Regions from separate parts of the Rossellomorea sp. FS2 genome, predicted to be linked through region 1. Evidence: riboswitches for the same ligand, from Rfam matches in the RefSeq annotation. Region 1 holds a riboswitch; the other holds the start of a gene.
What was found. Region 1 has a riboswitch for glycine ahead of gcvT (glycine cleavage system aminomethyltransferase GcvT). Riboswitches for the same ligand answer to the same signal wherever they lie in the genome.

Region 1 (3,422 bases):
GCCATGCTGCTTCAGGAACCATTGAAGATACATCTGGGTGGCCCGGTATTCAGTGAAGATGATCACTTTGTCGTCGATGGATTGGATCAGCTCCAGGGCTTTCTTTGCCTTGGAGTTGACGGAGACATTCTCCACCTTTTGCATGAGCGTTCCGATGACTTGCTTGAATCCTTCTGAAGGATCTTCCTTTTTGGCCAGCATATTCTTCAACGTAAAGTACACGGCTTCCCGACTGGAGCATGCTTCCCGCTGCAGGGTGAGGAGGGAGAAGGAGCTGGATGCCGCCCAGTCATCGTAGCGGCCGCGCAGAAGGTCAAAGCTGTCGTACAGGTCCCTCTCGCCATGTGAAAAGTCGATAAGGACCGTTTTCACATGGCGCTTCGTCCATTCGATACCCGTGTCATGGCGGCGATTCCGGATCATCACCTTGTTGATCAAGTTTTTCAGATGGTCGTCATCCTCAAGGGACCGATCTCCATTTTTATACCGGTCGGTAAAGCCCGATTCGCTTCCGAGGTGCCCCGGCTTCAGGAGGGAAACAAGATGAAAGATTTCCTCGATCCGGTTCTGGATGGGAGTGGCCGTCAGAAGAAGGCAGAATTTTTTCTTCAGGTTCTGCACAAATTCATAGTTTTTCGTTTTGTGATTCTTCAGTTTGTGAGCTTCATCGATGATGACGAGATCATAATCCTGTTCATACACTTTTTCCCGGTGAGGGCTCCTTTTGGCCGTATCCATGGAAGATACGACGATATCACACTGGTCCCAGACGTAACTTTTCCTCTGGGGGACGGCAGGGATGAAGAATTTTGTATTCAATTCATAGCACCACTGCGATACAAGGGATGCCGGCACGAGAATGAGTACCTTCTTCACCAGTCCACGGATCATGTATTCCTTCAGGACAAGCCCCGCTTCGATTGTTTTCCCGAGCCCGACCTCATCTGCGAGGATCGCTTTCCCGTTCATGGTCTCCACCACCTGCCTCGCAGCTTCGAGCTGATGGGGAAGAGGGGTGACATTTGCCAAATGTTTCGGTGCCTGAAGCCCCTCAAAGTTCGGAATTGCAAGATGGTGCTCGAATTCGACAGCGAGTTTGTACAGGTCGAAACTTCCCCAGGGCCCGTCATTGTTGATAAGGCTTTCAAGATTTTCTCCCCATCCCTCATCGAATATGATATCTACATTCATATGAAAACAACTCCTTTTTTTCTGCAAAAATTGATTGCCCGGAACAATTGATTAATGGTAGGATGAAAATAGATTTACAATCTTACAAAAATGATCTAAATCCGAACATTAGCATCTGCTGCATTTCTTTTATATCTTTAGTATGACCAATTATTGCAAGGAATATTGGCGAATGATGACAAGGGGAGAGACTGCAGTCTGCAGCGCCGAAGGAGCAAGCATCACGATGTGAATCTCTCAGGCAAAAAGACTCTTGTCGGACGCAACTCTGGAGAGCGTCCCGGATGGGGACCACCAAAGGGGAAAGCCGTATGAATCGGTAAACTTTCAGGTGCCAGGACAGAGAAGCCCACTTATTGAAAAGGGGCTTCTCTGTCCTTTTTTCATGCAAAAGAATGCAGTGTAACCACTAAAGGGGGAATCGCCATGTCAGAACTGAAGCAAACGCCTTTACACGATCTTTACCGCGAGTATGGAGGAAAGACGATCGATTTTGGAGGATGGGCCCTGCCTGTACAATTCTCCGGGATCAAAGACGAGCATGAAGCCGTAAGGAGCCGTGCAGGTCTTTTCGATGTCTCCCATATGGGCGAGATCACGGTAAAAGGGGAGGGTGCCCTTGAGTATCTTCAACGGATGATGACCAATGATCTGTCGAAATTGAAGGACGGAGGCGCTCAGTACACCGCCATGTGCTACGAAGACGGAGGAACGGTCGATGACCTTCTCGTCTATAAACGGAGAGATCACGATTATCTCCTTGTGGTCAACGCATCCAATATCGAGAAAGATTACGAATGGCTCATCCATCATGCAACCGAAGGGGTCGAGCTGACGAATCGTTCAGGCGAAATCGCCCAGCTTGCCATTCAGGGGCCGCTGGCGGAGACGATCCTCCAGAAGCTCACCGATACAGATCTTGGCAGCATCGGGTTCTTCAAGTTCCAGGATGAGGTCATGATCAGCGGTCACGAAGCGCTCGTATCAAGAACGGGTTACACAGGGGAAGACGGGTTTGAAATCTACTGTGCATCGGATTCCGCACCGGCGCTGTGGAAAGAAATCCTTCAGGCGGGTGAAGAGGAAGGGATCGTACCTTGCGGCCTTGGTGCCCGTGACACTTTGCGATTCGAAGCGAATCTCGCACTCTATGGACAGGAGTTGTCGAAGACGATCACTCCCATCGAAGCGGGAATCGGTTTTGCGGTGAAGGTGAATAAAGACATCCCGTTCATCGGCCAGGAAGTCCTTCGCAAACAAAAGGAAGAAGGGGCACCTCGTAAACTGGTCGGGATCGAAATGATCGACCGCGGCATCCCTCGTCATGGATATAGTGTATTTTCAGGGGAAGAGCTGATCGGGGAGGTCACAACCGGTACCCAGTCGCCGACACTGAAGAAGAATATCGGTCTTGCACTTATCAAGAAGGAATTTGCCGAGCCCGGTACTGAAGTGATCGTGGAAATCCGTAATAAACAATTGAAAGCCGTTGTAGTGAAAACACCATTTTATAAGAGAACTGGCAAATAGGGAGGACTGACGTTCATGAAGCATCGTTATTTACCGATGACAGATCAGGATCAAAGAGAAATGTTGGACAGCATTGGAGTCGACAGCGTCGATGCCCTTTTTGAAGATATTCCGGAAGAAGTCCGCTTTAAAGGCGACTATAACATTAAAAAAGCGAAATCCGAGACGGAACTCGTCAAGGAACTGAGTGCTCTGGCAGCTAAAAATGCCGACCTCAGAAGTCATGCAAGCTTCCTGGGAGCGGGAGTATATGACCATTACATGCCGATCATCGTGGATCATGTTTTATCACGTTCTGAATTCTATACGGCCTATACGCCGTACCAACCGGAGATTTCACAGGGCGAACTCCAGGCGATTTTTGAGTTCCAGACGATGATCTGCGAGCTGACTGGAATGGATGTAGCGAACTCTTCCATGTATGACGGTGGTACATCCCTTGCTGAAGCCGCCATGCTTTCAGCCGGTCAGACACGTCGTAAGAAGGTACTCGTATCAGCGGCGGTTCATCCTGAATCCAAAGATGTCCTGCGCTCTTATGCGAAAGGTCAGTATATCGACGTTGTAGAAGTTCCCCATAAGGATGGGGTGACAGATCTTGAAGCGCTCGAGAACCTCATCGGTGACGACGTGGCAGCTGTGATTGTTCAATATCCGAACTTCTTCGGACGTATCGAGGATCTTCAGGCGATTGAAGCCAT
Region 2 (3,422 bases), on a different contig from region 1:
CATCCTCTCGGCCCTCCGGTGTCAGGGATTCCTTCCCGCCGCCAAGAACGACATCGATTCCTTGATACACCTGCTGTTCGGCAATGTCATTATAGTTGCTGCGATGTGGGGCGTGGGAGGAGAAGCCGGCCGGAGTCGCATGCTGAATTTCGGAGGTAGAGATGATCCCGGTGGACTTCCCATCAAGTTTGGCTGCTTCGAGTACGTTGGCAACAGGCCGTAATTGGTCTTCCTCTTTGATCTGTTCCACTCCCGGAGAACTGACCACTTTAGGCAGAAGGCCCACGACCTTATCATTGCTTTTATTCCCTGTTGCAAGAGCGGTGGCTGCGGGTGCTGAATCCGTAATCGCCGACTCTGCTGAATAGGTACGGACGCCGCCTATGGAAATCTCATCCATAGCCAAGTCCTCACCCTTGTACCAACGGGCGAGTGATGTTGCCCCGGCACTTGTCCCATCCATGACCATCATGATCACGTTGGTCGGTTCCTTTTTCTTGTCCTTAGCTTCCACCTCTGTTTTCACTGACCCTGCAAAGCCCAGTGATGAAAAGGCCAGAGCTGCGGCCAATGATAGGCCGGTCACCTTTTTCGATCCCATTCGTCCCATTCCAATCTCCTCCTCTATGATCCATCTTCACATTTATACTAGAAGGCATATGTAAAATGGGACAAGTGATAATGTAATTATTTTGTAAATGTGTTTGGTTGCCCAATTGGTCCGCTTATTACCTATGGCACAGATGCAGGCACTTCATTTCATAAAACAGCCCCGCACGCACGTGTACGGGGCTGTTTTTATGATGAAAGTGAAGCTTTCTGCCTGATCCGATAGACTGCAAACAGGATGACGAACCATATCGGTGTCAACAAGAGAGCAGGCCTTGTCTCATCGGCAAACAACATGATGACGAGTATCGCAGCGAATAGTGCCAACACAAGATAATTCACCAGCGGGGTGAACGGTGCTTTGAAGCTCGACTTCTCATGGAGATCAGGACGCTTCCTTCGGTACAAAATATGACAAACGAGAATGATGCCCCACACCCAGATGAAGCAGATGGCACTGATCGTCGTGACGATCCCAAAGGCCTGATCCGGGATGAGCTTGCTGAGCAACGCACCTACCGATACCACCACAGTGGAGACCAATAGCGCATGACTGGGGACATGGTTCCGGTTTAATCTTCCCAATCGGGCCGGCGCCTGTTTTCCCTTACTAAGATTGAAAAGGATCCGGCTCGTAGAGAACATCCCGCTGTTGCAGGCGGAAGCCGCCGATGTGAGAACCACGAAGTTGATGATCCCGGCGGCCAAGGGAACCCCGATCAGACCGAATGTCTTCACAAACGGGCTCTCTGTCGCCGTCAGCTCCATCCAGGGATTGATGCACAGCAGGATGATGATGGCACCTACGTAAAAGAAGAGGATCCTCAGGGGAATCTTATTGATGGCAGACGGAATATTCTTCTGCGGATTGGACGTTTCCGCCGCCGATACCCCGATAAGTTCCACACCGACATAGGCAAAGATCACCATCTGAAGGGAGAGAAGGAAACCACTCATCCCATTGGGGAAGAAACCGCCATTCTCCCATAAGTTCGTCACGGTCACCGGTCCAGCATCCGTATTGAACCCGATGACAAGCAGGACCACGCCCACTGCAATGAGGGCAAGGATCGTAATGACCTTGATCAGGGCGAACCAAAATTCCAGTTCACCGAACAGCTTGACCGTCAGAAGATTGAACCCAAGGAGAATAACAAGACAGATAAGGGCCGGGATCCACTGGGGGATGTCAAACCAATAGTTTACGTATACGCCGACGGCGATCACATCGGCCATTGCCGTCATGATCCAGCAAAACCAATACGTCCAGCCCGTGACAAACGAAGCCCAGGACCCAAGATAGTCCTCCGCTATATCGGTGATGGATTGATACCCTGCTTTCGAAAGCAATAGCTCACCGAGTGCCCTCATGACGAAAAACAGGGCAATCCCAACGAGTAAATACGCAAAGATGATGGAAGGACCCGCCGACTGAATCGCCTTACCGGAACCCAGGAAAAGCCCGGTTCCGATCGTACCCCCGATCGCGATCAGCTGTACATGGCGATTGGAAAGATCCCTCTTTAACTCTTGTTGTGCCAAAACAAACTCCTCCTCAACATGTTCCACGTGAAACGAAAATAAAAAAAAGAGATTGGAAGCATCCAATCTCTCAGTCGAAAAGAATATCAAATATAGATTTCCCCTCGTTCGGAAAATCCATACCCGGTACCCTTCTGTCCTTTTGCCTGAGATTGTGAACCCTTCGGCGCCGCTTGAATAGCGGTCTCTCCAGAAGCTGCTCCTGCTGTAGTGTGACCCACAGCGATCGTAGCTTGATATTATTATGTTTGAATAGTTATATATTGTAGACCCGTTGAATGGATTTGTCAAAGGAAGTTCCTCCTTGTGCAGAAGCCACGCAGCTGTTTCCTCCAGATGCTGTCGGTCACTTGGTTGAGCTCTCCAGATCGACCAAATCTTTTTTTATTTATAGTATTGACAGTGATAATCATTCTCATTATTATAAAGCTTAGAAATGCACTCATACCATACGGGGGAATACATATGTTGGATTCGCTTTTTCTTTCATTTCGTGAAGGCCTGGAAGCGGCCTTGATCATCGGCATTATTTTGGCAACGCTCTCACAGCTGAACCGGAAGCATCTTGCCAAGGTTGTCGGATTCGGTACCATTGCAGGCGTGATCGGCAGTTTGATCCTGGGCTGGGGTCTATTCACGTTTGCACAAAGCATCTCCCATGAAGCAGAAGAAATCATGGAGGCCGTCATGCGGATCGCGGCAGCAGGCTTGATTGCCTACTTCATCCTTTGGCTCCACCGCAATCAGCAGGTTGCAGGCAAAATCAAAGGGCAAACGGAGAAGTCTTCTACTTCCAAAATCGGTTTATTCTTATTGGCCTTCCTTTCCGTCATCCGCGAAGGCATGGAGCTCATGGTATTCAACATGACCAAGATCTCAGAAAGCGCCGGTACCGTGGCTCTCGGTAGCATCATCGGAATCGTAGCGGCTGCACTCGTTGCATTCGTGATCTTCAAGACGACGATCAAGCTTAACCTCTCCCTGATCTTCAAAGCATTGGGGCTCATCCTCGTCTTCCTTGGCGGAGAAATGTTTGCAGAAGGCATCGTGGAGCTCTTGGAGACTCACTCTGAAGCAATGGAGATCCTATTCTTGGCCGTCTTCATCGTTCCGGCATTGTTTATCCTCCTGAAGGATGATGTGGCGAGATTCAGACGAACGGCATAACAAAAAGAATCCCATCTCAATCGAGATGGGATCTTTTTATTACTAGACGATCAGTATTCCAACAGAGATCAAGATGGAGCAAGCCCCCATGATGAATGTACCCT

Region 2: another riboswitch for glycine. It lies ahead of ACNA6I_RS21895 (amino acid permease); the one in region 1 lies ahead of gcvT (glycine cleavage system aminomethyltransferase GcvT).

Annotation. Positions count from the first base shown of each region.
Region 1 is NZ_JBLRVS010000001.1:549,024-552,445, forward strand. It holds gene ACNA6I_RS02940 (DEAD/DEAH box helicase) at 1-1,191, opposite strand, end outside; glycine riboswitch at 1,364-1,454, shown strand; gene gcvT (glycine cleavage system aminomethyltransferase GcvT) at 1,618-2,721, shown strand; gene gcvPA (aminomethyl-transferring glycine dehydrogenase subunit GcvPA) at 2,737-3,422, shown strand, end outside.
Region 2 is NZ_JBLRVS010000007.1:508,112-511,533, forward strand. It holds gene ACNA6I_RS21890 (alkaline phosphatase) at 1-601, opposite strand, end outside; gene ACNA6I_RS21895 (amino acid permease) at 799-2,151, opposite strand; glycine riboswitch at 2,276-2,354, opposite strand; gene ACNA6I_RS21900 (FTR1 family iron permease) at 2,617-3,318, shown strand; gene ACNA6I_RS21905 (DUF3899 domain-containing protein) at 3,361-3,422, opposite strand, start outside.